Regions from separate parts of the Sphaerisporangium rhizosphaerae genome, predicted to be linked through region 3. Evidence: riboswitches for the same ligand, from Rfam matches in the RefSeq annotation. Region 3 holds a riboswitch; each other region holds the start of a gene.

Region 1 (7,437 bases), on a different contig from region 3:
GGCCGAGAAGGTCGAGCCCACGCTGCTCGGCCCGGTCACGATCACCTACGACGTCGAGCTCCCCGAGGGCGACCCCGAGGCGGACGAGGTCTTCCGCGCCGTCGCCCACCGGGTGCACGAGCGCCACTGCACCGTCAGCCGGTCGCTGCAGAAGGGCACCGAGGTCGTCGTCGAACTCCCCGAATAGCCGCTCGCCCCGCCGGGTCATCCCGTACCCGGTCATGCCCGTGACTTAGACCGAATCTATACCGTGCGATGACGAGCAGCTCAGGCCCCGGTATGTAGTGTTAAGGCAGGTCAAGGGGGATGCGACCAGCGCCCGACGGGCGCAGCGAAGCTTTCACCATAAGGACGCGGTGGGGGACCGTGTCCGAACAGCGGGACCGCCCGATGCGTTTGGGGGAAGGCATCGGCGCTGGACCGTGAAGTGGTCGGGGCCGGACAGGCGGGGGACTGTCCGGCCCCGACTCATGTCCACCCCCACTTCGCGGCCCTCCCTACACCCCCGCCCCGCTTCCCGCTCCCAGCCCCGCCTCAGCTCGCTCCCTCTGGGGCCGCCTCGTCTGGGGCCGCCTCGTCTGGGGCCGCCTCGTCTCGGGCCGCTCCTCCCTTTCGTAGCCTCGGGCCGTTCCTCGCCTCTGCCGCACCCTAGGGCCGGGGCGGCCACGCTCTCGCCCCGCCTCGGGCTGCTTCCCCGGGCGCCCCTTGGCCGTCGGCCATGAGGGGTTGTTTACCTGTGGCGGCTTTGCCGGGAGGGGTGGAGCTTGGGGGAAGAAAGGTTTTGCCCAGGCGGTGGCGCCCCTCACAGGTCACAGCAGTAACACGGGTATCGCCTGTCAGCCTCGTCGGCCTTCTCTGGCGCATAAAATGCCCGATATATGGGGCTTACCGCACGATAGGTAGATCTTCTGATGCTTTGTACAAACATCGTTTGCTTTGTCCTGACTTGACCGGTAACGTCTTGTACCAGATCGGACGGTGACCTGGTCTTCAGCCGGAAGGCCGCCGCCCGAACGTCGAGTCCCGAGGGCCTGAACCTGGCCCGCGGGAGCCGGGGACCCACGTTCTTCGGGGTGAATCCGCGTCAGCGGTAGGGCGAACTCCACGCCCGAACCCGTCAGCTAACCCGGTAGACGTCGTTGGAGAGGAGACTCGAGTGGACACACCGCCCCACTCCGTCCTCCGGGCGACCCTAGGCCCGGATCTCGCCGTCAGAAGCGGCACAGCAGTCGGCTTGTAGAAGCCGGCCGGGCGATTCGCAGCCTTGCGACATGGTGGCCGTTCAGCGCCACCGCCCGAACGACCCACGTAAGAAAAGCGCTCGCGCAAGCGATGGACCATGCCCTTGTCCACCCGCTTGTGCCTCAGAGAACGCTTTCCTCTCCCGGCGCCGAACCCTCTTGACCGAATTCGGAGCCCGGGTCCCTTGTCTTCTGATGAAAGATCCTGACCTCCCATGTCTTTTTTCACGAACACCCCCAAAAGTCGTGTGGTTTCGAGCATCATCGGTGCCGCGATGATGTGCACGGCGACGGTCGGCACGGCCACCGCGGCCCACGCCAACTCGCCCGAGCGCAAGGACGGCGTCGCGGCGGCGACCACCCAGCGAGTCATGTTGAAGGGCTCCACCACCGCCTCCTACTTCTGGGACGACTCCTCCGGCCGCGCCGGTGACACGGGCCTGCCGGCCATCGGCAAGCCGATGCAGAAGGGCCTGTTCGCCAGCCCGTGCTGGCCGCTCGGCACCGAGGGTTACGTGATGTACAACGGCAAGAAGGCGCCGTTCTTCATCGGCGACCGCGGCCCGGGCATCCCCTCCGAGAGCGGCGTCATGCTCGACATCGACGGCAAGACCTTCGCCGAGCTGACCGGCGGCGACTTCAGCGACTCCAGCCTGATGGTGACCGGCTTCGGCGCCGGCCACATCAAGGTCGACTACGTCATCACCAAGTGGGGCGGCGGCCCGGGCAAGAAGAACGAGCCCGTCCCGTTCTCCGCCGGCGCCTGGGGCGTCTACGACAAGGACCCGGCCGAGCCGACCCTGGCGCTCACCTCCGCGCCCTGACCCGCGCGCACGCACCTGCGGGTTATCCACGAGCTTCCCCCGGGAAATGGGCGTGCCGGTGCTTCCCCCTGGCACCGGCACGCCGCCCCGGCGCCGATGTGCGTAGCTTCGCCGGGACTGCTAAAGTCACCGTAGTCAACGCGCCGCTAGCTCAGTTGGTTAGAGCAGCTGACTCTTAATCAGCGGGTCCGGGGTTCGAGTCCCTGGCGGCGCACCACGGTTAACGCCGATGACCTGGGCATCTTCCCCGATGGGGAGGGTGCCCACAGTCGTTTTCCGACCTGTGTCACCTCGGCGCGAGCTGCGGTCGGTTCGAGGTAGCCAGTTGAACGGCCATTTGACGATCATGATTCGTCCTTCGGATAGTGGTCCGCATGGTCAACGACAACCCGTTCGACCGGCGCCGCTTTCTGGCCGGGTCAGGAGCCGCCGGGCTGCTCGCCCTGGTCGCCGCCTGCTCGGGCGGCGCGGGCACGAGCACCGGCGTGAACGCCGGGCCGTCCGGCTCCCTCCCGAGCACGCCCAAGCGCGGCGGAGTGCTCCGCGCGGGGTCGTCCCCGCCGCCCACGGCCGTGGACCCCGTCACCATGTACGACGGAACGGCGATCGCGATCGCCCAGCTCGTCGCCGACTACCTGATCTGGCTGGACAGGGACTACAAGCTGGTCCCGCGTCTGGCGGAGGCGTGGTCCGCCAAGGACGGCGGCAAGATCTGGTCCTTCACCCTGCGCGAAGGCGTGGTCTTCTCCGACGGCACCCCGCTGGACGCCGAGGTCGTCAAGGCGTCCTTCGACCGGTTGCTCGACCCGAAGAGCAAGTCTGCCGCGCTCTCGGCCTTCGACACCGTCCTCGCGCAGGGCGGCGTGCGCGTCAAGGACCCCCGGACGGTCGTGTTCACGCTGGAGCGGCCGTTCTCCGACTTCCCCTATCTGGTGTCGGCCGGAAACTACAACGCCCTGATCCTCAAGAAGGACTACGCGGGCGACTTCACCGCCAAGCCCATCGGCACCGGCCCGTTCGTGCTCGCCTCCTACGACCCGGCCAAGGGCGCCACCTTCACCCGCAATCCGAGGTACTGGGATCGGGGCAAGCCGTACCTGGACGGCGTGGAGGTCAAGTTCTACGCCGATGACCAGGCGGATCTGCTCGCGCTGCAGGGCGGCGACGTCGACGCCCAGCTCCTCAGCATTCCCGCCCTGGTGAACCCGCTGAAGGGCGTCGGGGACATCACCGTCGACCGGGTGGAGGGCACCGGGTTCACCGCCCTGACGCTGCGCGTGGACCAGGCGCCGTTCGACAGGAAGGAGGTCCGCCAGGCCGTCGCGTACGCCCTGGACCGGCCGGGCGTGAACGCCACCACCTACGACGGCGTCGGAGCGCTCGCCAACGACCACCTGTTCGCCGCGCTGTTTCCGGCGGCGCCGGCCGACATCCCGCAGCGGGCCAAGGACCCCGCCAAGGTCGCGTCGCTGCTCGCCGCCGCCGGAGTGGCCAAGCTGTCCTTCCCGCTGACCTTCGACCCGCCGGGCAAGGACTACGCCCTGATCATCCAGAACCAGCTCAAGCAGGTGGGCATCGAGGTCACGCTGGACCAGCGCACCTCCGCCGACTTCTACGGCGGCGACCAGGAGAAGGACACGCCCTGGCTGTTCAGCCCGGCCACCCTGGTGCGCTGGGCCGGGCGGGCGGTGCCGAGCCAGTTCATCATCCCGATGGTGAAGAGCGGCGGGGTGTGGAACGGGTCCAAGTACGCCAACCCGGTGCTGGACGCCGCCGCCACCGCCTACGACGGGGCGACCACCGACACCGCGCGCAAGGCCCAGGCCGAGATCATCGCCAGGACGCTGTACGAGGACGTCCCTGTGATCATCAGCGTCTGGGGCGGCAGCGTCCGGGCCTTCAACGGCGGATTCGCCGGGATCCAGGCGCATCCCTCCAGCTACGTCGACTTCACGTCGGTGTCCCGGATCTAGGGCGGCCCGCGATGAGGCGATTCCTGCTGCGGCGGCTCGCGGCGATCCCGCTCACGCTGCTGGTGGTGTCCGTGCTCGTCTTCACGGCCACCGAGCTGATCCCCGGAGACGTGGCCCGCACCATCCTGGGTCGTGAGGCGAGCGAGGCCGCGGTGCGCGACCTGCGCGCCCAGCTCGGGCTCGACCGGCCGCTCGCGGTCCGGTACGCCGACTGGCTGCACGGCTTCCTCACCGGGCAGTGGGGCGACTCCTCCACCCTCCGCGTCCCCGTGCGCGACCTGGTCCTCGGCCGGCTCGGCGCCTCGCTGCTGCTGGCGCTGCTGGCCTTCGCGCTGCTGGTGCCGGTGGCGGTGACGCTCGGCCTGGTCGCGGGGGTTCACCACGACCGCCCGGCGGACCGGGTGATCAGCGTCGCGGGCCTGGCGTTCGGCGCGACGCCGGAGTTCGTCACCGGGGTGGTCCTGCTGGTGGTGTTCGCGGTGAGACTGCGCTGGTTCCCCGCGTCCGCCCAGATACCGCCCGGAGCAACCCTGGTGCAGGCCCTCGCTCACCTGCTCATGCCGGCGCTCTCGCTCGTCCTGCTGTGCACCGGGTACGTCGCCCGCCACGTCCGCGCGAGCACCGTGACCGCCGTGGAGAGCCCGTACGCCCGCGCGGCGGAGTTGCGCGGCCTCACGCGCGTGCAGGTGGTGCGCCGGCACGTGCTGCGCAACGCCACGATTCCGGCGACCAGCGCCCTCGGCGTGCAGCTGCAGTTCCTGCTGGGCAGCCTGGTCACGGTCGAGCTGCTGTTCAACTATCCCGGGATAGGGGCGCTGCTGCTCCGGTCGGCCGTCGACAAGGACCTGCCGACCCTGCAGACCACCGCGATGGTGCTCGGTTGCCTCTACATGCTCATCTTCCTCGGGGCCGACCTGGTCTACCGCCTGCTCGACCCGCGCGTCCGGCTGGGGTCCGCCTCATGACCGGCCTGGCACTGACGGGCGCCGCGCGCCGCGCCCGCATCGCGGGGCGGTCCCGGGTGGCGCTGGCCATCGGCGGGTCGATCATCCTCGCCTGGGTGGCGGTCGCGCTGCTCTGGCCGCACCTGGTCCCCTACGACCCCGACCTGCAGGACCCGCTGCGGCGCTTCACGCCGCCGCAGGCCGGGCACTGGCTGGGCACCGACCAGTTCGGCCGCGACACCTTCTCGCGGATGCTCGCCGGGGCGCGTCCGGTGCTTTCCGTGGCGCCGCTCGCGACCGGCCTCGGCACCCTGGCCGGAACGGTGATCGGGCTGGTCGCGGGCACCATGGGCGGGCTGGCGGACGAGATCACCATGCGGGCGCTCGACGCGGTCGTGGTGTTCCCGACGATCATCGCGGTCGTGCTGTTCGTGGCGCTGGCGGGCCGGTCGACGACGGTGGTGGTGCTGGTCATCGCCGCGTCGTTCACCACGATCGTGGCCCGCAGCGTGCGGGCCGCGACGCTGGTCGAGCGGGAGAAGGCCTACGTCGAGGCGGCCCGGCTGCGGGGCGAGCGCCGCCGGTCGCTGATGCTCCGCGAGATCCTCCCCAACCTCGCCCCGACGGTGCTGGTGGAGGCGACCTCCCGGTTCGGCGACGCGATCTTCGCGGCGGCGACGCTGTCCTTCCTGGGGCTCGGCCAGCCACCGGGCTCGCCGGAGTGGGGGGCGTCGGTGTCGGACAACCGGACCTGGCTGCAACCGGCCCCCTGGACCGTGCTCGCCCCCGCGCTGGCCATCGCCTCGCTCGTGGTGGCGACGGCGCTGGTCGCCGACGCCCTTCGCCACCGCCGGGAGGCTCGGTGAGACCACAGAGCGGCCTGCGGGTCGAAGGGCTGAGCGTGGCCTACGAGACCGCGCGCGACCGGGTCGAGGCGGTCTCCGGGGTGTCCTTCGAGGTCGCGGCGGGCGAGACCTACGGACTGGTGGGCGAGTCGGGCTGCGGCAAGACCACGCTGGGCCGCGCCCTCGGCCGCTACCTGCCCCGCGGCGGCTCGATCACCGGCGGCCGGGTGGAGGTGGACGGGACCGACGTGCTCGGCCTGACCGCCGGCGGCCTGCGCCGCTGGCGGGGGAGTTCGCTGGCGGTCGTCCACCAGGAGGCCGGGAGTGCGCTGGACCCGACGATGCGGATCGGCGCGCAGCTCGCCGAGGCGCTCAGGTTGCAGGGGCGCACCCGCGCAGAGGCGAGGCGGGAGGCGACGCGGCTGCTCGAGCGGGTCATGCTGCCCGACCCCGCGGCCATCGCCCGGCGCTACCCGCACCAGCTTTCGGGCGGGCAGCAGCAGCGCGTGGTCATCGCGGCCGCCCTGGCGGCCCGGCCCCGCCTGCTGATCCTCGACGAGCCCACCACGGGTCTGGACGCGACGGTGCGGCAGGAGATCCTCGGCCTGATCGGGGCGCTACGGGCCGACCTCGCCGCCGCCATCGTCCTCATCAGCCACGACCTGGCCATGGTCGGGCGGCTGTGCGACCGCGTCGGCGTGCTCTACGCGGGCCGCCTGATCGAGCAGGGCCCCGCGGCGGAGGTCCTGGCCACGCCTCGGCACCCCTATACCGCCGCCCTGATCGCCGCGGTCCCCCGATTCGGCCGGACGTGGCGTGATCGCCCGCTCGCCGCCATTCCGGGCCGTCCCCCCGCACCAGGAGAGGCCTGTGCCGGGTGCGCCTTCGCCCCCCGCTGCCCGCACGCCGACGAGACATGCGGGGCACGTCGTCCGGCGCTGGAGGCCGCCGGCGTCCACGACGCGCACACAGGGCGCTCCGTCCGCTGTCACCACGCCGCCGAGCTGATCGGCCGGCTGGACCCGGCCGAGGAGGGCCAGGACCCGGCCGGCGACCTCCGAGCACCCGCGCGGCCCGGCGTGGCCGGGCCGTTGCTGGAGATCCGGGCGCTGACCCGCCGCCATGCCGGGATCCCGGTGCTGCGCGACGTCGACCTCACCATCGGGCACGGCGAGGTACTCGGCCTGGTCGGGGAGTCGGGGAGCGGCAAGACGACGCTGGCGCGAGCCGTCGTCGGCCTCGGTCCGGAGGGGAGCGGGACCATCCGGCTCGACGGGCGGGAGCTGCCGGCCGCCGTGGCGCGGCGTGACGCGGGGGCGCTGCGGCGGATCCAGATGGTGTTCCAGAACCCCGACGCGTCGCTGAACCCGAGCCACACGGTGCGGACCGTGCTCGCCAGAGCGCTGCGCAGCCTTCGCGGCGGCCTCACCCCCGAGCGGCTGGCCGTCCGCGCCGGACTCGGGGAGCATCTGCTGGACTCCCGCACCGATCGGCTGTCGGGCGGTCAGAAGCAGCGTGTCGCGATCGCCCGCGCCTTCGCGGGCGAGCCTGATCTGGTGGTCTGCGACGAGCCGGTCTCGGCCCTCGACGTGAGCGTGCAGGCGGAGGTG
Region 2 (7,437 bases), on a different contig from region 3:
GTCCAGGTAGGGCAGGCGGGCCAGGGCCATCGACCCGGTGGCGCCCAGTTCCCTGCCGATGCGGCCGAACTCCTCCACCTCCCTGCCGCTGTGCACGACGAACAGGTCGCAGGCCCCGCGGTACAGCCAGGCCTTCTCCGTGGCGGGGATGGAGATGCCCGGCAGCCCCGACACCAGCACCGGCCGCGGCGAGAGCCCGCCGAACACGTCGCCGGCCAGCACGTCGACCACCGGTCCCGTGCAGGCCAGCAGGATGGCGTCGGGCCGGTCGCGTTCGGCGATGCGGCGCAGCGCCCGCGCCGACACCACGGCGGGCGGCTCGGCCGCGCCGGAGCGGGTGCCGCTGACGGCGGCGGTGATCTGGGCCGGGGACGGCACGATCGGCGTGCGCACGACGGCCAGCGTCGATGTCCAACCGGCCGGTAGCTGGTCGAGAAGACCCGCCGCCCATTTCAGATACGAGTCCGAATCGGCCACAGCGAGAACCCGGCTCAAGGAGAAGCCCTTTCGTGCGCGAACATCTGGAGATGCGATCGGAGGGAGACCGACGCGGAGGGAGTCCACCAGTCGTCGGGCACCTCCACGGTCTGGACGGGCACCCCTCGGGCGGCGAGCAGCACGCGCAGCGAGGTGACGGCCGTGGACGGCAGGCTGAGAACGCGCTGGCCGGGGCGCAGGTCGCGCAGGGTCATCTCGACCGGCGCCCCGGCGTCGTACACGGTGACCCCGGGGTGGTCGCGGACCGCGGCCAGGTCGCCGGGGTCCTCCCTGCGGTGCGGGTAGTAGGCCAGGGGCCCTTCGAGGGCGAACAGCCAGGACAGGTAGCGGTCGCGGTGGATCAGCCCGTTGCGCACCAGCGAGGTGCCGAGGACCACCGTGTTCTCGCGGGGCCGGGGGTGGGCGACCACCGGCTGGGAGCGCAGCCAGGCGAAGTCGTGGGTGACCAGCTCGGCCCCGAGCCCGCGCACGGCGTCGGCCAGGGCGGCGGGGACGGGCAGGGCGGTGAAGACGGTGAGCCGTCCGGCCCTCGCCGCGGCGCGCAGGCGGATCCCCGCGGCGACGCCCAGGACCAGGCGGGACGGCTTGGCCGCGGCGCGGGCGCGCAGCAGAGGGGTGGCCAGGCCCGCGGTCAGCAGCTCCAGCAGGCGGATGGTGGCCAGGCCGTCGTCGACGATGACCATGCGGGTGGGGAAGGCCGTCAGCGAGGTGAGCTGCATCCTGCCGGAGAAGGCGTCCCCGAGGACCCAGGCGTCGCGGCGGCCGGGACGGGGCATGCCCTGATCGGCGGCCTGGATGCTCAGCCCGGCCGGCAGTTCCAGCGCGTCCAGCTCGGCGCGGGTGACGCGCAGGCCGGGCAGCCTGCCGCGGGTCACCACGCGGGTGTCCGGCCCGATCAGCCCCGCGTGCCGCGCCTCGACCGCGCACAGCAACTGGAGCGGAGACTCCACCCAGGCGACGGCCGACCCCTGCTCCCGCACGCGGCTTCGACCGTTCCTCTCCACGCCGGGCATTGACACGTTCACGACGCATGCAACCTAGCCCCGCGACCCTACGTAATAGGGAACAGACGATGAACGGCGGCCGACGGCGGCCCGGCCGTTGTCGGATGCGGGCGGCTCCCAGGAGTCACAGGAGCAACGCGGGCCCCACTTGACACAGGAGGCGTCGCAGGCTCCGAGTATCACTGGGCCCGGACGCCCCCGGGAGGCGTGTCCGCGCCCGCGGGGCCCGGATCGGCGGCACCTTACCCGCGTCGCGGCAGGTCAACCGCGCCCGACGCGCATTCTCGCCGGGCCGCGTGCCTGGCTTTGCCATGAGAAGGCCAGAACGGACGAGAGCTTTGTCCCACTTGCATGTGGTTTGTCCGATGTATTACTCTCGGAGGAATCCCGGCACGGGAGACCGCTTCTCTGAGCGACCCGCCCGTGCCGTCGATATCGCCCGGCGCGGCCGGTCCTCTGCGGAGAGACCCCTCTCCCACCGTCACGCGCCTCCGTCGAGTCCGCGCCCACGCGGAGCCGGGGACCCACCTTCTTGGGGTGAATCAGGCGCGCCCGCCCACGGACGCGCCCGTAGGACGAACCTTCACGTCCGAACCCGTCAGCTAACCCGGTAGGCGGCAGGAAGAAGGAGTCTCAGCTTGTCCATGTTCGTCACGACCGTACATCGGCTTCTGGATGCCCCGAAGAACCAGTTGAAGGCCGTCGCGTTCGGCGGGCTCGTGCTCGCCCAGGTTGTCACCGGCACCGCCCTTGCGGCGAACGCCGACTCCTCTCCCCAGGCCGACGCCGCCTCTCCCAAGAGCGGCATCGTCGCCGTCGCGCGGCAGGAGGCGGCGAAGGCGGGGCTGCCGTCCCGGCAGGTCTCCGCCGAGCAGTTGCTGGCACTGGCCGAGAAGCAGGTCGGCATCAGCGAGAACGGCAGCGGCGGCGGCACCAAGTTCCACGCCTGGTACATGAGCTCCCCGCGCGCCAGGGAGACCGTGGCGCGCGACAGCGGCACGATCGCCGACTACGCCGACGCCGCCTGGTGCGACATGTTCGTCTCCTGGGTGGGCGCGCAGATGGGCCTGCAGGACACCGTCGGCGCCGACGCCTACACCGTCGCCCACGCCAAGTGGTTCGCCGCGCGGGACCGCTGGGGCACCACGCCCAAGCCCGGCGCGGTCGTGTTCTTCTCCTTCAACGGCGACAAGAGCATCGACGGCATCGAGCACGTCGGCTTCGTCATCAAGGACAACGGCGACGGCACCATCCGCACCGTCGAGGGCAACACCGACGGCGGCAGGGTCGAGATCCGCACCAGGCCGGCCTCGCAGATCGTCGGATACGGCTACCCCGGCTACGCCGCCTGACCTCGGCGGCCCGCCGCCCTCGTTCCACCTTTCCGCGGCGTCCCGCCCGCCTCCCCGCGAAGGACGCCTCCCGGCGCCGCACGGCCGGCCCACTCCCCCGGCCGCGCGGCGCCGGCGCTCGTTCCCATCGCTCCGGCGGGCCGGCCGGAACGCCGCGCAGCCCGCGCGCCGCGCCCCCAGGACCTCGGCGGAGCCCGCGCGCGGTGGCCAGGGAGCCCGGCGAAGCCCGTGCGCCGTGGCGCATGGATGATTTGCGCCCGACTGTGCCGAAGCGGTGGGAGCGCTCCCAATGCTGCGAAAGGGCCTTATGGGGGCTACTCTACGGTTTTCTCAGCGCTAACCGCCCCAGGAGTAACAGTTAGGTTTCGGCATATTGACGCCAGCATTGCCCGTCGGGGACCCTTCGTGGGAGCGCTCCCAAATATCGCTCGCAGGCTCACCCCCGCGAGATCACGACTGAGGGATCCAGCCATCGTGGGCCCGACTGTCGGGGCCGGCCCTCGATGCACCTCCCAAAGATCGGGCAACCACCTGAGAGGGGTCCGGAATGATGAACAATATGCGCCGCGGGAAGACACTCGCGGTCGCATCGGTGATGACGGTCGCACTCGGCATCACCGCCGCGTGCAGCTCCGGCGGGGACGGCGGGAACACCAGCACCGGTGGCTCGTCCTCGGCCGCGGCCGAGAAGATCACCCTTACGCTGCAGACCTTCGGCGGCGGGACCAACTTCGGCTACAAGGCCGCGGTCGCCAAGTGGAACAGCGATCACCCCAACGTTCAGGTGAAGTACAACAACCTCACCGACAGCTTTGAGAACGTCTACTGGCCGCAGATGCTGCAGTGGCTGCAGTCGGGCACCGGCGCCGGCGACGTCGTCGGCATCGACGAGGGCGGCATGGGTCTGGCCAAGGCCCGTCCCCAGTTCTTCACCGACCTCGGCCAGTACGGCCTGCAGAGCCGCCAGGCCGACTTCCCCGCCTGGAAGTGGGAGAACGGCATCAACACCGAGGGCAAGCTGTTCGCCCTCGGCACCGACGTCGGCGGCATGAGCATCTGCTACCGCTCCGACCTGTTCAAGCAGGCCGGGCTTCCCACCGACCGCGACGAGGTCGGCAAGCTGTGGAGCGGCGGCTGGGAGGACTTCATCAAGGCCGGCCAGCAGTTCCAGTCCAAGGTCAAGGACGCCAAGTTCGTCGACAGCATCAACACCATCTACAACGTGGTGCTGGCGCAGGAGGCCGCCAAGAACGGCAACGTCACCTACTTCGACAAGAACCAGCAGCTCATCGTGGACAAGAACCCGGCCGTCAAGTCCGCGTTCGACCTCGCCACGAAGATCAGCCAGGACGGCCTGACCGCCAAGCTGCAGAACTTCACCGACGGCTGGAACACCGGCTTCGTCAAGTCGCAGTTCGCGACCCTGGGCTGCCCCGGCTGGATGCTCGGCGTGGTCTCGGGCAACGCCGGTGACAAGTTCAAGGGCAAGTGGGACGTCGCGACCGTGCCCGGCGGCGGCGGCAACTGGGGCGGCTCCTGGCTCGCGGTGCCCAAGCAGTCCAAGCACCCGAAGGAGGCCGCCGAGCTGGCCAGCTACCTGACCAGCCCCGACGCCCAGCTCATGGCGTTCAAGGAGGGCGGCAACCTGCCCAGCACCATCCCGGCGCAGGACAACCCCGAGCTCCAGAGCGTGAACAACGAGTACTTCAACAACGCGCCCATCGGCAAGATCTTCGGGCCGTCCATCAAGTCGCTTCAGCCGATCTTCCTCGGTGAGAAGCACGCGCAGGTCAAGCGCGAGGTGGAGCAGGTCCTCAACGGCATGGAGCAGGGCTCGGTGCCCGTGGCCCAGGCCTGGCAGAAGTTCGTCGAGGCGGGCCAGAAGGCGGCGGGCTGATCCTCCCCGGTCCTCACCGGTTCGCCGGGGCTCACCGCCCCGGCGAACCGGTGACCTGCCGTAGTGAGCGGCGTGGCGGTGGTGGAACCCACCACCGCCTACGCCCCGCGAGGCACTCGTCCAGTCGTACCGATGCCGAGCTTGGTTATCGCTTGGTAGCGGGCACACGATCGACCGTTACCGACGAGAAGAAGGAGAATGGGGCTCCTCCCCGTGGCCGCCGGCCAGGGAGCGCCCCGGAAATCCGATGAGCGTCAACCTCCACACGCAGCGGGCGGATCCGGCGCCTCCGCCGCCCCGGCCGGGACGCCACCAGGCGCGCTCCCGCCGCAGTATCTGGTCGCAGTTCGACATCAAGGCGACCCCGTACTTCCTGATCTCCCCGTACTTCCTGCTCTTCGCGATCTTCGGTCTGTTCCCCCTGGTGTTCACCCTGTGGGTGTCGCTCCAGGACTACGGACTGGCCGGCGGAGACGCCTCCTTCACCGGCCTGGCGAACTACACCAAGCTCCTGGCGGACGAGGACTTCTGGAACGCGGTGATCAACACCGTCGGCATCTTCGTCCTCGCCACGGTGCCACAGCTCGTCCTCGCGCTCATGCTCGCCAACGCGCTCAACAAGCGCCTTCGCGGCCGGCTGTTCTTCCGGCTGGGCGTCCTGGTGCCGCTGGTGACCTCGGTCGTCGCCGTCGCCATCGTGTTCACCCAGCTCTACGGCCGCGACTTCGGCCTGTTCAACTGGCTGCTCGGCTTCGTGGGCGTCGACCAGCACATCGACTGGCAGAGCGCCAAGTGGTCGTCCTGGACCGCCATCGCCACCATGGTCGACTGGCGCTGGACCGGCTACAACGCGATCATCTACCTCGCGGGCATGCAGACCATCCCCCGCGACCTGTACGAGGCGGCGTCCATCGACGGGGCCTCCCCGCGCCGCCAGTTCTGGCAGATCACCCTGCCGATGATCCGCCCGACGATCATCTTCACCGTGTTCGTCTCGACGATCGGCGGGCTCACCCTGTTCGCCGAGCCGGTGATGTTCGCCAGCAACCGGATGGACGGCGGGGCCACCGGCCAGTTCCAGACGATCGCCATGTACATCGTCGAGCAGGGCTTCCGGAACTTCAACTACGGCTACGCCGCCGCGGCCGCCTGGCTGCTGTTCCTGCTGATCCTCCTCGGCGTCGGGATCAACTACACGTTCGTCCGCCGGATCGGAGGCAGCAAGTGACCGCGATCACGCAGGTCAGGCCGGCGCAGAGGGGCAAGGCGCGCAGCAAGCGGGACCCGTTCCGCGCCACCCCCCTGACGAAGATCGCCCTGGGCTTCACCGTCCTGCTGTCGATCTTCCCGATCTACTGGATGATCATCATCGCGTCGCGGACCAACTCCGACGCGGTGGAGGTGCCCCCGCCGCTGCTCCCCGGCGGCAACCTCGGCGCCAACATCCAGCGCGTGCTCGAGACCGAGGACGCGCACTTCATCACGGGTCTGGTGAACTCGCTGATCGTCACCTCGACGGTGACGCTCTCCGTCGTGCTCATCTCGACGTTCGCGGGATTCGCCTTCGCCAGACTCCACTTCCGCGGCCGCAACCTGCTGCTCGGCTCCATCCTCATCACGATGATGGTGCCGCTCCAGCAAATGGGCATCGTCCCGCTCTACCAGCTCATGGTGACCCTCGGCTGGACGGGCACGCTCAAGGCCGTCATCCTGCCCTACCTGCTCAACGGCTTCGGCGTCTTCATGATGACGCAGTACACCGATCAGGCCGTGCCCGAGGAGCTGGTCGAGGCGGCGCGGGTGGACGGCGCGTCCACCATGCGCATCTGGTGGAACGTGATCCTGCCCGCCGTCCGGCCCGGCATGGCCGTGCTGGCGCTGCAGACCTTCATGCTCAACTGGAACGAGTTCATGTGGCCCCTGATCGTCCTGAGCCCGGAGAACCCCACGGTTCAGGTGTCGATCAGCTTCCTCACCGCGGCCCACAGCACGGACTACGTCCTGATCTTCACCGGAACGGCCCTTTCCGTACTACCGCTCATTGTCGTTTTCGTCGCGTTCGGCCGGCAGATCGTCGGCGGACTCATGGAAGGTGCGGTCAAAGCGTGACCACGCAGGAGACTCAACCCCAGACCGGCATCCCCGCCCTCGCGTTCCCCACCGGCTTCGTCTGGGGCGCCGCCACCTCGGCGTACCAGATCGAAGGGTCCACCGACGTGGACGGGCGCGGGACCTCCATCTGGGACACGTTCGTCCGGCAGCCGGGCCGCATCCTCAACGGCGAGAACGCCGATGTGGCCATCGACCACTACCGCCGCTACCGGGACGACGTGGCCGTCATGGCCGAGCTCGGGCTGACCGCCTACCGCTTCTCGGTGTCCTGGCCGCGGATCATGCCGGACGGCGCCGGCACGGTGAACCAGGCCGGCCTGGACTTCTACCGGCGGCTGGTGGACGAGCTGCTGGCCAACGGCATCGAGCCCTGGCTGACCCTGTACCACTGGGACCTTCCCCAGGCACTTGAAGACCTCGGCGGCTGGCCCGCACGCGACACGTCGAAGCGCTTCGCCGACTTCGCCGCCTGCGTCCACCAGGCGCTCGGCGACCGCGTCAAGCAGTGGAGCACCGTCAACGAGCCCTGGTGCGCCGCCTTCCTCGGCTACTCCTCCGGCGAGCACGCGCCGGG
Region 3 (7,437 bases):
GGGGCGGCGGCGCGATCGTCACCGTCTCCTCCGGCGGCGCCCGCCAGCCGGCGCCGATGAACGTGGACTACAACGCGGCCAAGGCGGGGCTCAACACGCTGACCAAGGCGTTGTCGGAGGAGTACGGCCCGCGGGGCGTCCGGGTGAACACCGTCTCCCCCGGGCCGGTGCGCACCGCGTGGTGGACCGAGGAGGGCGGCGCGGCCGACATCATCGCCGCGCAGGCCGGCACCGACCGCGACACCGTGATGGACACCGTCGCGCCGCAGATGATGAAGCTGGTCACCGGCCGGCTCGTCGAGCCGCGGGAGGTCGCCGACATGGTGGCGCTGCTGGCCTCCCCGCGCTCGGCGAGCACCACCGGCGCCGACTTCGCGGTGGACGGCGGCTTCCTCAAGGAGCTGTGACCTCCCCGCCGTCCCGGCGGGCGGCCGACGCGGGCCGCCGACGCGGGCGGCCGGCACACGCGGCGGACCAGGCGGTGGGAGACGCGGCCGGCGTCCGTCGCGGGCGCCGGCCGTTCGCGGCCGCCGGGGCGGTCAGGAGCCCCAGATCTCCTCGGCGGTCTCCACGATCAGGCGGAGCTTGGCGAACTGCTCCTCCCTGGTCAGGGAGTTGCCCTCCACCGTCGAGGAGAACCCGCACTGCGGCGACAGGCAGAGCTGGTCGGCGTCGATGTACTTGGCCGCCTCCTCGACCCGCCGCTTCAGGTCGTCCTTCGACTCCAGCGCGCCGCGCTTGGTGGTGACCAGGCCGAGGACCACCGCCTTGCCCTTGGGCACGAACCGCAGCGGCTCGAACCCGCCCGAGCGCTCGTCGTCGAACTCCAGGAAGAAGCCGTCCACGGCCAGCTCGCCGAACAGGGCCTCGGCCACGAAGTCGTAGCCGCCCGAGGCCACCCACGAGGAGCGGAAGTTGCCGCGGCACATGTGCGTGGTGACCGACAGCCCTTCGGGCTTGCCGGCGAGGGCGTCGTTGATCTGCTTGATGTACCGCAAATGCAGGTGCTCGGCGTCGTCCCCGCGCTCGGCGATCTCGGCGCGCTGCGAGGGGTCGTTGAGGTAGGCGAGGCTGGTGTCGTCGAACTGCAGGTAGGTGCAGCCGAGCGCGGCCAGCCGGCGGACCTCCTCGGCGTAGGCGGCGCTGAGGTCGCTCCAGAACGCCTCCATGTCGCCGTACACCGCCGGGTCGACGGAGGCGCGCCCGCCGCGGTAGTGGACCATGTTGGGCGAGGGGATGGTCAGCTTGGGGGTGGCCGTGGTCGCCTGCTGGCGCAGGAACGCGAAGTCGTCGCCGAAGATCGTCTCGTCCAGGCGCACCCGGTCGTGGACGCGCAGCGCGGCGGGGGCGAACTCGATGACCCCCTGCTCGTTGCGGAACTGCACGTTGATGCGCTCGTCGGCGGCCTGGCCGATGCCGCCGAGCCGGTAGATGAAGTCCATGTGCCAGGACGCCCGGCGGAACTCGCCGTCGGTCGCCGAGCGCAGGCCCACCTCCTCCTGGGCCCGCACCACCTCGCGGATCGCCTCGTCCTCGACCTCTCTGAGCCGCTCGGCGGGGATGGCGCCGGCGGCGAAGGCCTCGCGCGCCTCCAGCAGGGCGGCGGGACGGAGCAGGCTGCCGACATGGTCGGCGCGGAATGGGGGTCTTGTCCGCATGGCGATCCTCCAGATGATCTAGCGCGACTACCGTCCTATCAGCTTTTGAGCGGTTTCGCCGTAGCGACGGAGCGGATAAAGCCATGCGTCGCGCGCGTAGGCCACTCCGTGCGGCACCCATCCCGGCCGGGGCATCCCGAACGGCCACAACAGCCGCTGCCCGCCCTCCCGCCCCGTCCTGCCGGCTCCGGCGTCCGGCGTCGTCCCCCCTCCCCCGGCGCCGCGCCCGGGGACGCCGGGCACCGGACCGCGGGCGGGCGGCTCAGGGGCCTTGGCCGGCCTCGGAGCCTCGGACGGCTCAGTAATCGCGGAGGGCCGGGGAGCCTTGGACGGCCCAGAAGCCTTCGACGGCCTGGGAGCGGCGTCGGACGGCGTGGGAGCCTCGGAGGGCGCAGGGGTGTCGGACGGGCGGGGAGCCTTGGACGGCTCGGGGGTCTCGGACGGCTCGGGGGCGGCGGCCGGGGTGCGGGGGACCGGGCGGCCGTCGGCGCCCAGTTCGGGCTCGGGGCTGGTGGTCGAGGCGAGCAGCGCCAGCGAGATCAGCCCCATCACGGCGATCAGCACCAGAGCGAGTCCCATCAGCGCCAGGACGACCAGCAGCGTGTAGACCGCTCCGATGAGCGCCATCATCGCCGTTCCTCCTTTTGTGCCGCCGCGGTGGACACCGTGCCCGGGACGGGCATGGTCACACGTTTCATCACGCAGGTGGACGTATCGATTCTCCCGTGTGCGCGGAGCGATCGCGCACACGGCCGGGCACGGTGACCCCGGCGGCCGTGATCGCGGACCTCAGGCGCCGGGCATGGTGTCCAGGCGGCGCAGGATCACCCCTTCGCGCAGGGCCCACGGGCAGATCTCCACCTCGGGGACCTCGAACAGGTCCATCGTCGCGTCGGCCACGATCGCCCCGGCGAGCAGTTGCGGGGCGCGACCGGCGGAGACGCCCGGCAGGCCGGCCCGCTGGGCGTTGTCCATCGTGGCCAGGCGCCCGGTCCAGTGGGAGAGGTCATCCTGGCGCAGCACCCGCTTCACATAGGACCCCTCGCTGGAGGGCGCGGCGCCGGCGATGCGCGCGAGCTGCTTGAAGGTCTTGGACGTGGCGACCGCGTGGTCGGCGTGCCCGTACTTCACCACATCGCCCACCACCCTGCCGATCTGCGCGCGCACCTGCCGGCGCATGCCACGCACCTCCTCGGCGGGGGGCGGGGCGCCGGTGAACCACTGGCGGGTCATCCGCCCGGCGCCCAGCGGGAGCGAGATCGCCACGTCGGGCTCCTCCTCCATGCCGGAGGCGATCTCCAGGGAGCCGCCGCCGATGTCCAGGACCAGCAGCCGCCCGGAGGACCAGCCGAACCAGCGCCGCACCGCCAGGAACGTCAGCCGCGCCTCGTCCTGCCCGGACAGCACCTGCACGTCGATCTCGGTGGCGGCCCGCAGGCGGTCCAGGACCTCCTCGCCGTTGGCGGCCTCCCGCACGGCCGAGGTGGCGAAGGCCATGATGTCCTCCACCCCCTTGTCCTCGGCGATGCGCAGCGAGTCCTCGACGAAGCGGCGCAGCTCGCGCTCACCCTCGGGGGACAGGACGTCGCCGTCGTGCAGGTGCTCGGCCAGCCGCAACTCGACCTTGTGCGAGTAGGCGGGCAGCGGCTGCGCGCCCCTGTGGGCGTCCACCACCAGCAGGTGCACCGTGTTCGAGCCGATGTCGAGAACGCCGAGTCGCATGAGCAGACGCTACTACCCGCGCCCGCCCGGGAGATCCTCCCGGTCCTGCCGGTCCTGCCGGTCCTGCCGGTTCCGCCGAGGCGCCGTCGCTCAGGGGCGGCCGAGCGCGCGCAACTGGCCGGTGGTCAGCGCGGAGACGTTCTGGTCGATGGGGACGTCGGTGTACTGGTGGATCGCCCAGCTCTTCCAGTCGGCGGGCGGGGTGACGTCGCCCTTTTCCCTGCCGTAGTAGGCCACCCACAAGGGGTACTCGGCCAGGCCGTGGCCGTAGGTGTCGGCGAAGTTCCAGCCGCTGTAGAACAGCGGGGTGACGCCGGTCTCGTCCTTCACGTGGGCCAGCCAGGTCTTGGCCCAGGCGTTGACCTGCGCGACCGACCGGCCGTCGCTGGTCTCCAGGTCCAGCACGAGCAGGTCGCCGGTCTCGGCGGGCTGGGCGTCCACCACCGACAGGAAGTGGTCGGCCTCGGCGATGGGGTCGTTGCCGGGGTGACCGTAGTGGTAGGCGCCGCGCACGATGCCCTTCTTGCCGAGTTCGGCCCAGTGGCGGGCGAACGCGGAGTCGCGGAAGGTCAGGCCCTCGGTGGCCTTGATGATGCCGAACTGCGCCTGGCTGGCGTTCCAGTCGTGGTCGGACTCGTAGGCGGACACGTCCTGACCGTAGGGGCGCTCCGAGGAGGCGCTGCTGGGGGCGGCGTCCGCCGGGCCGGTCACCACGACGGCCGCCACGATGGCGAGCACGGCCACGATCACCCCCGCCATGGCGGAGTAGAGGCGCGCGCCGGACAGGTCCAGCCGGTTCTTGAGGTGGGAGAAGATCGAGGAAAGCCGGTCGATGGGCATGAAGGGCTCGCTCCTTGCTTCCACGCGCCTACCGGGTCGGCTGATGGGTTCGGGCGGAAGTGCCCTGTGGGTCCGTCCCTTCGAGGGCCGGTGCTCCGATTCACTCCGCGAAGGGGGTCCCCGGTTCCGCGAGGTGTGGATGAGGCGGGCGTGTCTCCGCGGCGGGACGCCGTCCCGCCGGGTACGCGCGATGTGGGCAACGGACGGCAACGGGCACGACGGCGTGGGACCATCGGCACGCATACCGCTTCCCAACAAGGTACATACCACATCAAAAGAGCACAAATGCGACAAAGTACGCGCCGTCGGCGTCACGCGGGCGGACACGACCGGCCTCCCCCGACGTGATCACCCCGAGGAAGCGCATCCGGCCGGAAACGACCCGGTCAGGCGTCCCGGTCCCGGCGGGCCAGAGGCGCACCCGAGGATCCGGTCAGCGGCGGGGCGGGGGCTGCGAGGAGCGGGATGACTCGGCGTGCCGCCAGCGCCGTCCGAGCTCCTCGCCGGTCGGCGCGGAGGCGGGCAGCGGGGTGGCCGGCGCGCCGGCGCGCAGCCCGTCCAGCAGCAGGGTCAGATAGCGGTGGCGCAGCACGGCGGTGCGATCGGCGTCGCCGGCACGGACCGCGGTGATCTGGTCGAAGATCATCGGAATGTCCTCGGCGACCACGTCCGGCCGTAGCGCGCCGGCGGCCTTGGCCCGGTCCACGACGCGCCCGGAGAGCGAGCCGGCGTGCGCGGCCAGCTCGTGCATCTCCCGCGTAGGGGTGAACGTGCCGGCCAGGTGCACGGTCAGCGAGTGCACGTCGGAGTCGACGACCTCGCGCAGGAACGTGGCGAAGGCCTCCCACGCGTCGCCGTCGCTCGCCAGCGCGGACTCGGCGATCGCCGTGAACCGGCGCAGGCCGTCCTCGCAGAGGGTGCGCAGCAGCTCCTCCTTGCCGGCGTAGCGCCGGTACAGGGCGCCGACGCCGACGCCCGCCTCGTGCGCCACCGCCGAGATCGGCGCTTTGGGGTCGGCGACGAACACCGCTCGCGCGGCGTCGAGGATCGTGCGGTCGTTGCGGGCGGCCTCGGCCTTGCGTCCCCTCATGCCTGCTGTCGTGGGCTCCATGCGTCCATTCTAGCTTGAACGGAAGGCTCCGTTCCGATATAGTTTGAACAGAACGATCCGTTCCGCTTCAACTCGGAGGTTTCGCATGACCACCACGTCTTGGTCGCTGCTTGAGCAGGCCCACAACGCGCTGCGCACGACCATCGCCGAGGCCGCCGAGGCCGACTGGGCCGCCAAGACCCCGTGCGAGCAGTGGAACGTGGCGCAGGTGCTGCGGCACGCCGCCGGCGACCAGCGCGCCTACGCCGCCGCGATCACCGGTGCCGGCGGCCCGAAGGAGAACCCGTTCGCCCCGGCGGCGCAGGCCCCCGGCGCCCCGAAGGACCTGCTCGAAAGCGCCCTGGAGGTCGCGGCACGGGGATTCGCCACCGTGGCGCCCGGCGCGGAGGCCGTACCGACGCCGCTGCCGCAGGGCGCGCTGCCCGCCGAGGTCGCCGTCGGCGCCGCCGCGCTGGACGCCGCCGTGCACGCCTGGGACATCGCGGTCGCCACCGGCCGTCCGTCGCCTCTGGACGCCGAGCTGTCCGAGCGCCTGCTGCCGGTGGCCCGCGTCCTCGCCGAGCCGCTGCGCGGCTTCGCCTACGCCCCCGCCCTCGACCCGCACCCGGCCGACGACGCCACCGCCGAGCTGCTGCGCTACCTCGGCCGCGACCCGCAGTGGACCCGCTGACCCGGGAACCCGCCGACGGCGCGGCCTCCTCCCCCCGAGGCAGGCGGCGCCGGCACGGAAAACGTCCCGCCGGTCATTCGACCGGCGGGACGTTCTGCCGCCGTCCACCTCTTCTCTCCGTTATCGAGCGACGCCGCCGGTCAACCCGGTGAATACGCGGTGTTCACGGAATGCTCAGCAGTTCGGGATATCTCTGCCGTTATTGTCCTTCGCCTCGTCGTTGCCCCATTTGGCGAGATAATAGGCGGAAACGTAGGCGCCGCGGCCGTTCTTACCGGGGTTCGTCCGGTCGAGGTCGGTGCGCAGCCACCAGTGGTTGAACGCGGACCCGTGCCGGACTTCGGCGCCCCGGACGCGGCAGTAGACGTAGTTGGTGCCCTTGTCGAGCGTGCCCTGCGGGTCGCCGGTGTTCGGCTCGCGGTAGCCCGTCGCGTCGGCGAAGGTGTCGACCCAGACCTTGCCACCGGGCGACGGGGTCCCGCCGCCGCCGAAAACCCGGGGCCGGCGGGCGTGGAACTCGCTGCCCGGCCGCAGGCCGTAGGTGAGGACGCGATGGTCGGTTCCGTAGCCGCCGCGCTGCTCGTAGGCCCAGTAGGACGTGCGCCCGGGGTTCGCCCACTGCTCGAAGATCACGACGTGCCGGTTGTTGTTGTCGCCGATGGCGTCGATGACCAGGTCGCCGGTGAGCAGCTCGGACATCGCGATCGGGCTGCTCGCGCCCGGCGAGGCGAGGGCCACGGTGTTCAGGCCCGGAGCGCTCAGCCCGAGCGCCATCGAGGCGTAGCCGGAGCAGTCGGTGCGGTAGCCGTTGTGGTACTTGCCCTGGCTGTACGGCACCCGCTGCGGGGTGCCCGGGTTCCAGGTCTTGGCCCGGTCGATGACGCTCTGCCGGGTCACGTCCGCCGGACGGGCGTGGGCGGCGCGAGAGGGAGCGGCGGCGGACTGGGCGAAGGCGCCGGCCACGGCGAGCGGCGTGGGCGAGGCGACGGCGACACCAAGGATAGCGAATTTGATGAATATCTGCTTACTGGACATACCACCCCTTGTAAATCCGTGTTGTCGGCCGCCAAGACTAATGGCGGCGACACATGGTTCGCAGGGGTGAATTCCAGGATCCACGCCGGCCGGTGGAGCGATTTCCCCCCGAAAGGAAACGGGCACCGTCGCGGGCACAAGAAATCACGCCGCGCCGACCGGTCGCGAGTCGGCGTGGACGTGGCGGCGCGCGCATCCGGGAAAGCTCCGTGCCTTTCCCGCCCATTCCCCGCCCATTCCCCACACGGGACGCCGGCCGGGAGGAAGGCGCGGGGCTTGCCCGGCCCCGGCACGGGTAGGGGCCTCGGCGTGCCCGAAGGTCCGAGTTCTTTCCGCAGCAGAATCCCGGTCGCCGCCCTCGCCCTGTGCGGGTGCGCCATATCGGTCTATCTGGCGCTGTT
Region 4 (7,437 bases), on a different contig from region 3:
TGTTCGATTCGCCAGCCAAAGATATACCCGGTAACCCCGGCTGACAATTCACGGAACCCACAGGTTCTCATGGAACCCACAGGTACAAGAGGAGCGGCGGCGCCGAGCCCTCCGGTCAGTCGGAAGAAGCCTCAGATGCCTCAGATGACTTCTCCGAGGACTCCGCCTCCTGACGCCGGCCCCCCGCTTCGGAACGGAACAGCTTGACGACCGCGATGATGACCACCGCGGCGACCACCAAGGGTGGTATCAACGCGGACAATACATCGTTCATTGATCCTCGCTCCACGCGGGGTGGGCATTCAGCGCCCCTCCCACGTTAATTGTCACACGAGACTCCCGCGCTCTGTACCACGGCCCGCTCATCCGGGAGTCACGGTCCGACTCTATCCCCACAGGAGGTCAGCGGGGGTTGCGGGGCCGGGGGCCAAAGCCGCGAAGGACCGTTCCACAGCATTCTCCGTCTCTCCAGGCGTCTTACCGGATGGCCCGGGAAAGGCGGATCCGCCGGAAAACACGGACGGGACGGCCGCGCCGCGGCCGTCCCGTCAATAAAGCTGATCTCAGCGGGGAGCCTTGACCACAACCGTGCCCGCGAGCTTGTCGTGCAGGCCCTGCTGTAGCGGCTTGTCGGTGAGGATAAGCACGCCGAGGACGAGGACGAAGATGCCCGACAGGACGCCGAGGAAGGGAATGCCGTACAGCACCAGCACGCCGGGGTAGATAGCCGAGCGCTTCATCAACGCCGACGAATCCACCGGAGCGCCGCCGACGCCGACGAGGCGGATCTTCATGACCTTCTTGCCGATGGTCTGCCCGTCCTTGGAATGCAGCACGTAGTCATAGGCGGCGTACGCGCCGTAGGCGATGATCGCCGAGACCAGGCCGGGGACGAAGGAGGAGGAGACCGCCACACCGGGGTTGGCGAGAATTTCCTCCGTCGACGGCACGAACATCGGGGAGAGGATGAGGTTCAGGATGAAGTAGACGACGCCGAAGATCAGCATGTCGATGATCCGGGCGACCCACCTCTCCCACCACTCGGCCAGCGGCGCGGGAGCGCCGGGAGGAAGCGGCGCGCCCTGGGGGCCGCCGTAGGGGGCGTTGTAGCCCTGGGGTGCGCCGTACCCGCTCTGGGGTGCACCGTAGCCCCCCTGGGGGGCGTCGTAGCCGCCCTGGGGAGCGCCATAGCCGCCCTGAGGGGCGCCATAGCCGCCACCCTGGGGGTTGCCGTATGGCTGGCCCGGGCCCTGCGGATCGTAACCGCCGGGGGGTGGTTCTGCCGTCATTTCGTCACCTTTCGCGACTGCGAAGGAAGCTGCGGTTCGTGCAAGGTCCTATCGCATGTAGGGGTATGTCCGTTACCTTTTCGCCGATTCGGCCGCCACGTGTGCGCCGGATCGGTCGCATATAGCAAACGAGGCCGGGGGATCACCCCCGGCCCCGATCGCGCGCCGCTTACTTGATCTTCACGACGACGGTCTTGGCGACCTTGTCGTGCAGACATTGCTGCAGCGGCTTGTCCCAGAACTGCCACAGGACGTTCACCAGGTAGAACACCCACGTGACCAGGCCCACGACCGGGACCCACGCGAGGAACTCGAAGCCCCACAGGACGCCGGCGCGCTTGATCGCGACGTCCGAGGCGAGCCCGCCCTCGACGCCGCCGCCCACTGGGACGATCTTGATGCCCATGACGATCTTGCCGACCGTCTGGCCACGCTGCTTGGTCATCAGGAACTCGTAGCCGACCCAGACCAGCCCGGCCAGGATCGCCGTCAGCAGGCTGGCCAGGAACACGCCGCCGCCCGGGCTGATCGCGCCCGTCGCGGGGTCGAAGCTCGGCGCGGTGACGATGAGCGCCGCCAGCACGGCGTTGAGGATCACATACGGGATCACGATGATGACGATGTCGATGATGCGGGCCACCAGGCGCTGCCACCACTCGGCCAGCGGGGCCGGGGCGCCCGGAGGCTGCGTGCCGGTGGCCGGGTAGCCCTGCTGGTAGCCGGCCGGGCCGTAGCCCTGCTGGCCGTACTGCTGCTGGCCGTAGCCCTGCTGGCCGTAGGCCGCCCCGTACGGCGGCGCCTGCTGGGCGTGCTGCTGCCCGTAGCCCTGCTGGTCGTGGCCGGCCTGCTGCCCATACTGCGGCTGGCCGTACCCCTGCTGCCCGTACTGCTGCTGCCCGTACTGGGCCTGCTGGCCGTACGCCTGCTGCGCGTCCTGCTGGCCGTAGCCCTGCTGGGCTTCCGGCTGGCCGTACTGGCCCTGCTGGCCGTAGCTTTGCTGGGCCTCCGGCTGGCCGTACTGCTGCTGGCCCTGCTGGGCCTGCTGGCCGTACTGCTGCTGCCCGTAGCCCTGCGGCTGGGCGTAGCCGCCGGTCTGCTGGCCGTACTGCGGCTGGCCATAGGACGACGACTGGCCCTGCTGGCCGTAGCCCTGCTGGGCCTCCTGCTGACCCTGCTGGCCGTACGCCTGCTGCCCGTACTGCTGGGGCTGCTGCCCGTACTGCTGCTGGCCCTGCTGACCGTGCTGGCCGTACTGCTGCTGCCCGTAGCCCTGCCCCTGCTGGGGGTGGGAAGGCTGGCCGTAGGCTCCGGTTCCACCCTGCTGGCCGTAGGCGCCCGGCTGGCCGTAGGCTCCCGTCCCTGCCTGCTGGCCGTAGGCTCCCTGCTGGCCATAGCCCTGCTGGGGGTAGGCGGAGTGCTCCGAGGCCGGCTGGGGACGGTGGACGACGGTCACCTCCGGATCGATGCCCGGGGGGTTCTGCTGCCCATATTGCGGAGAGCCGGTTGACGAATGACCCTCGTCCGGCTCGTCGCGTGGGTACGGCGGCTGTCCGGTGCTCACCGTGTCACCTCACTTCGGCTTCGCACGTGGCCTCTGTCAGGCGCACGTGCCGTGGTGTTGCCAAGGTAGCGACAGCGGGATCAACAGTCACCTTTCCATTCCGTCACCCCGAAGGTCAGGATCGCGGGTTCACATGCAGCAACATCCGCGTGTTGCCCAGGGTGTTCGGCTTGACGTGCTCCAGGTCGAGGAACTCGGCGACGCCCTCGTCGTAGGAGTCGAGGAGTTCGGCGTAGACCTCGGGGGAGACCGGCGTGCCCTGGATGGGGACGAAACCGTGCCTGCCGAAGAACTCGACCTCGAAGGTCAGGCAGAAGACCCGCTGGACCTCCAGCCGGCGGGCGGCGTCGATGAGCGCCGCGACGATCATGTGGCCGATGCCCATGCCGCGGCAGCCGGCGTCGACGGCGACCGTGCGGATCTCCGCCAGATCCTCCCAGAGCACGTGGAGCGCGCCGCAGCCCACGACCATGCCGTCTCGCTCGGCCACCCAGAACTCCTGGACGTCCTCGTACAGGGTCACGGTCGACTTGCGCAGCAGGCGCGGCCCGTCGCCGGAGTAGGTGTCGACCAATTTCCTGATCGTCCGCACGTCGGAGGTGCGGGCCCGCCGGACGGCGGGCGCGCCCTCGGCGGACGGGCGCTGCGCGGCCTGCCTCATGACGCGTCAGCGTATCCGCCCACCGGCGGGGCGGCGTTCGACGCCGTGCCGAGACCCCCCGATAACGGACTGTCCGAAATACCTGCCAATTCGCGCCGCCATCACGGAGCGTGATCCGGCGCACGCGGTCGGTGCGCGCCGCGGGAAGGTCTGGGAGCGTGGCGCGCGAGATGCTCTTTGACCTGCGGCTTTTCTTCGAGCCCCTGCCCCTGGGCCGGGTAACCGCAGCTCGGAACGGGTGCGGGACGTCCACCGGCGTGATCTTTCCGTGACGCGCCGGTTGTGGAACCTCAACAGAATTCGCAGTTCTGGTTGAGCAGGAACCTGAACTGGACTAATGTCCAGCGTCAATGTCGGTCGTCGTTCCGCGGCGACCGCACCGCCTAATTCCCGCCCCATCCGAACGGCGGGAAACCGGGGACCCAAAGGTGGGTCCGGGGGAGGTCCCCCGGCGACCCGCCACCCCTGGGGTGAATCCGAGAGGGAGGCATCGCGATCCTCCATGGTCACGTGCTCGGTAGGGCTGCTCCGGCCCGAACCCGTCAGCTAACCCGGTAGGCGTCCGAGGAGAGGAGCTTTTTGGTGCAGCCTAGGCGCACGCCTGGAAAGAGCGCGGGCAGGCACGCCCGCGGGCGAGAACGCGGTGCCCATTCCCGCTTCGGGAGCGCCTCCGGTGCATCCTCGCGCCTTCCCCGCCGCATCGCGCTGGTGACCGCCGCGCTGATGGCCGTGACCTTCGGCTCGCCGCTGGTGTCCGCGACGGCCGAGCCCAAGCCCAGCCTCAACGACCTGAAGAACCAGGTCGAGCACCTCTACAACCAGATCGAGTCGCTCACCGAGCAGTACAACGGCCAGAAGGAGCGCCTCAAGCAGGCGCAGCGGTCGGCCGAGCTCGCCAAGAAGACCCTCTCCAAGAGCGAGTCGGACCTGGAGGCCAAGCGCGCCAGAGCCGGCATGTACGCCCAGGACGCCTACATGACCGGCGGTCTCGGCTCGCCGCTGACCCTCGCCATGTCCGGCGACCCCGACGCCTACCTCGACCGCGTGGCCACGACCTACGCCCTGCAGCTGCAGCAGGGCGAGGAGGTCGCCCAGATCGGCAAGGCGATGGCGACCGCCGAGCGCGCCAAGGCCGGCGCCAAGGCCCGCGAGGCCGAGGTCAAGAAGCTCGTCTCCGACCTGTCCTCCCAGCGTGACAAGATCCGCGGCCTGGTCGCCAAGACCGAGGGCAGCCTGTTCAAGCGCGCGCTGTCGCAGGCCGGCGGGTACGGCCGCGCCACCAGGATCGAGATCCCGATCCCGGGCGAGGGCAAGGCCGCCCAGGCCGCCAAGTGGGCGCTGACGCAGCAGCTCAAGCCGTACGTGTGGGGTGCCGCGGGGCCGAGCACCTTCGACTGCTCCGGCCTGGTCCTGTGGGCCTACCAGAAGGTCGGCATCAGCCTGCCGCACTACACCGGCGACCAGTGGACCGCGGGGACCCACATCTCCCGCGAGGACCTGCGCCCCGGCGACCTGGTCTTCTTCTACAGCGACCTGCACCACGTCGGCATCTACATCGGCGGCGGCATGATGGTGCACGCACCGCGCACCGGCGATGTCGTGCGGGTGGTCCCGCTCGGCAACCGCCCGTTCGCCGGCGGCGTGCGCATCGCCGACTAGCGCCACGGCGCGCACGCCGGACGAGGCGGCCGTCGGTACGGTGACGCCGCCTCGCGCCGGGACGAGGTACCCCTGCCTCGGACGGTGCGACCTCAGATGAGGCGGCGCCGCGCCGCCCAGGCCACGGCCTCGATGGCCGTGGCGACGCCTATGCGGTCGCAGATGCCGCGCAGGCGGCGTCGTACGGTGCGGCCGCTCACGTCGAGCCTGCGTCCCACTCTGTCGACGGTCACGCCCTTGGCCAGTTCGGCGAGCAAGAGAAGATCATCGTCGCTCAGTCCCACACCGTCTGATCCCGAAGGAATGTCATTCCCTCGGGAAACCAGATCCGGATACGCCATCGGGTGTCCTCCCCCACGACGAACTCGGCAACATACTGAATGCTTCGGCCCGCCCCGTCAGGAACGTTAAACGCCGCGTTGAAAGGTCGTCAAGCACTGACCTCGATACCCATGACGTTTGTGATTGACATACCAGTGCATATGTGAACTACTCGTGACATGTCCCCGCACCTCCCGGTCCGGGGGGACATCGGCGATGATCATGGCCGTGGGCCGCATGATCCGCCATGGAAGACCATCGCGGCGCTGGTGGAGGCCCGGTTCCACGCGGGACGCCTCGCGGGCGCCCCGGCTCGGAGATATACGGTCGACACGCTATACGCCGAATTCGACCTGCGAAACCAGTACGCTTTCTGACTTTCTTCCGCCGGTCACGCCCGTGGGCGTAACACTCCGGCCACCCACGATTTGCCGTGGCGGATCACCGAGCCACGTCGTATTCGACGCGCGCCCCCTCCACGTCCCCGATATGGATCTCCCCGCCGCTTGATCGCGCGGGGCGCGCTCAGGCGGTGTTGCGGTTGTAGATCAGGCGCAGCCCGATGAGCGTCAGCCAGGGCTCGTGGACGTCTATCGAACGGGCCTCGTTCACCACCAGCGCGGCCATCGACCCGGTGGCCACGACGGTCACGTCGTCGGGGTCGGACGCGAGCTCGGGCGCCATGCGCTCGACGATGCCGTCCACCTGGCCGGCGAAACCGTAGATGATGCCCGCCTGCAGGGCTTCGACGGTGTTCTTGGCGATCACCGAGCGTGGGCGCACCAGCTCGACCTTGTGGAGCTGGGCCCCCGCGGCGGCCAGGGCGTCCACCGAGATCTCGATGCCGGGGGCGGTGACCGCGCCGACGTACTCGCCCTTGGCCGACACCGCGTCGAAGGAGGTGGCGGTGCCGAAGTCGACGATGATGCACGGCCCCCCGTACAGCGTGACGGCGGCGAGCGCGTTGACGATGCGGTCGCTGCCGACCTCCTTGGGGTTGTCCATGCGCACCGGCACCCCGGTGCGCACGCCCGGCTCCACGATGACGGCGGTCACGTCGCCGTAGTAGCGCCGGCACATCTCGCGCATCTCGTTCAGCACGGAGGGGACCGTCGAGCAGATGGCGATGCCGCCGATGTCGGCGTCCTTGAGCAGGGGGCTCTGACCGAGCAGCCCCTGCAGGACGACCGCGATCTCGTCGGCGGTGCGCCTGGCGTCGGTGGCCAGGCGCCAGTGCTCGATGACCTCCTCGCCCTCGAAGAGGCCGAGCACCGTGTGAGTGTTGCCGACGTCGATCGTGAGCAGCATCAAGCCCCCCGAAGGTCCAAAGCGATGTCCAGTGCGGGCGCCGAATGGGTCAGCGACCCCACAGCAAGGTAGTCAACACCGGTTTCGGCCACCTCACGAGCCGATTCCAGGCGGAGTCCGCCGCTGGACTCCAGCCGGGCCCTGCCGCCCACCAGGGCCACGGCGCGGGTCAGCTCCTCCACGGTGAAGTTGTCCAGCAGGATCTCCTCCGCTCCCTCGGCCAGCACCGGCTCGATCTGGTCCAGGCGGTCGACCTCCACCTCGATCGGCAGCTCCGGATAGGCCTGCCGGACGGCGCGGAACGCCTCGGCGACCCCGCCGGCCGCCACCACGTGATTGTCCTTGATCAAGGCCGCGTCCGACAGGGACATCCGATGATTGACCCCGCCGCCGCACCGCACGGCGTACTTCTCCAGCGCCCTGAGGCCGGGGAGGGTCTTGCGGCTGTCGCGGACCCGCGTGCCGGTGCCGCTCACCGCCTCGACCCAGCGGTGGGTCAGCGTGGCGATGCCCGACAGGTGGGTGAGCAGGTTGAGCGCGGTCCGCTCGGCGGTGAGCACGTCGCGCACAGGTCCGACGACGGTCATCAGCACGTCGCCGCGCGCGACGCGCTCGCCGTCCTTGACGTGACGCTCCAC

What was found. A riboswitch is a leader RNA that binds a small molecule or an ion and turns the genes downstream of it on or off. The one in region 3 is predicted to bind cyclic di-AMP.
Region 1: another riboswitch for cyclic di-AMP. It lies ahead of ACFQSB_RS32805 (hypothetical protein); the one in region 3 lies ahead of ACFQSB_RS35920 (glycoside hydrolase family 25 protein).
Region 2: another riboswitch for cyclic di-AMP. It lies ahead of ACFQSB_RS13475 (CHAP domain-containing protein); the one in region 3 lies ahead of ACFQSB_RS35920 (glycoside hydrolase family 25 protein).
Region 4: another riboswitch for cyclic di-AMP. It lies ahead of ACFQSB_RS17605 (C40 family peptidase); the one in region 3 lies ahead of ACFQSB_RS35920 (glycoside hydrolase family 25 protein).

What each region holds. Positions count from the first base shown of each region.
Region 1 covers NZ_JBHTCG010000033.1:31,294-38,730, forward strand. The annotation lists gene ACFQSB_RS32800 (OsmC family protein) at 1-187, shown strand, start outside; cyclic di-AMP (ydaO/yuaA leader) riboswitch at 1,013-1,152, shown strand; gene ACFQSB_RS32805 (hypothetical protein) at 1,490-2,065, shown strand; tRNA gene ACFQSB_RS32810 (tRNA-Lys) at 2,206-2,282, shown strand; gene ACFQSB_RS32815 (ABC transporter substrate-binding protein) at 2,440-4,038, shown strand; gene ACFQSB_RS32820 (ABC transporter permease) at 4,050-5,003, shown strand; gene ACFQSB_RS32825 (ABC transporter permease) at 5,000-5,848, shown strand; gene ACFQSB_RS32830 (dipeptide ABC transporter ATP-binding protein) at 5,845-7,437, shown strand, end outside.
Region 2 covers NZ_JBHTCG010000007.1:274,663-282,099, reverse strand. The annotation lists gene ACFQSB_RS13485 (DUF6716 putative glycosyltransferase) at 1-477, opposite strand, end outside; gene ACFQSB_RS13480 (hypothetical protein) at 492-1,478, opposite strand; cyclic di-AMP (ydaO/yuaA leader) riboswitch at 1,985-2,134, shown strand; gene ACFQSB_RS13475 (CHAP domain-containing protein) at 2,147-2,854, shown strand; gene ACFQSB_RS13470 (ABC transporter substrate-binding protein) at 3,414-4,751, shown strand; gene ACFQSB_RS13465 (carbohydrate ABC transporter permease) at 4,999-5,979, shown strand; gene ACFQSB_RS13460 (carbohydrate ABC transporter permease) at 5,976-6,860, shown strand; gene ACFQSB_RS13455 (GH1 family beta-glucosidase) at 6,857-7,437, shown strand, end outside.
Region 3 covers NZ_JBHTCG010000041.1:47,609-55,045, reverse strand. The annotation lists gene ACFQSB_RS35940 (SDR family NAD(P)-dependent oxidoreductase) at 1-407, shown strand, start outside; gene ACFQSB_RS35935 (5-methyltetrahydropteroyltriglutamate--homocysteine S-methyltransferase) at 540-1,658, opposite strand; gene ACFQSB_RS35930 (hypothetical protein) at 1,686-2,288, opposite strand; gene ACFQSB_RS35925 (Ppx/GppA family phosphatase) at 2,448-3,380, opposite strand; gene ACFQSB_RS35920 (glycoside hydrolase family 25 protein) at 3,471-4,220, opposite strand; cyclic di-AMP (ydaO/yuaA leader) riboswitch at 4,231-4,377, opposite strand; gene ACFQSB_RS35915 (TetR/AcrR family transcriptional regulator) at 4,654-5,331, opposite strand; gene ACFQSB_RS35910 (TIGR03086 family metal-binding protein) at 5,417-6,001, shown strand; gene ACFQSB_RS35905 (NlpC/P60 family protein) at 6,176-7,036, opposite strand; gene ACFQSB_RS35900 (vitamin K epoxide reductase family protein) at 7,346-7,437, shown strand, end outside.
Region 4 covers NZ_JBHTCG010000010.1:180,045-187,481, reverse strand. The annotation lists gene ACFQSB_RS17625 (hypothetical protein) at 116-274, opposite strand; gene ACFQSB_RS17620 (RDD family protein) at 564-1,289, opposite strand; gene ACFQSB_RS17615 (RDD family protein) at 1,459-2,850, opposite strand; gene ACFQSB_RS17610 (amino-acid N-acetyltransferase) at 2,966-3,511, opposite strand; cyclic di-AMP (ydaO/yuaA leader) riboswitch at 3,893-4,088, shown strand; gene ACFQSB_RS17605 (C40 family peptidase) at 4,220-5,170, shown strand; gene ACFQSB_RS17600 (helix-turn-helix domain-containing protein) at 5,263-5,427, opposite strand; gene ACFQSB_RS17595 (type III pantothenate kinase) at 6,017-6,799, opposite strand; gene ACFQSB_RS17590 (L-aspartate oxidase) at 6,799-7,437, opposite strand, start outside.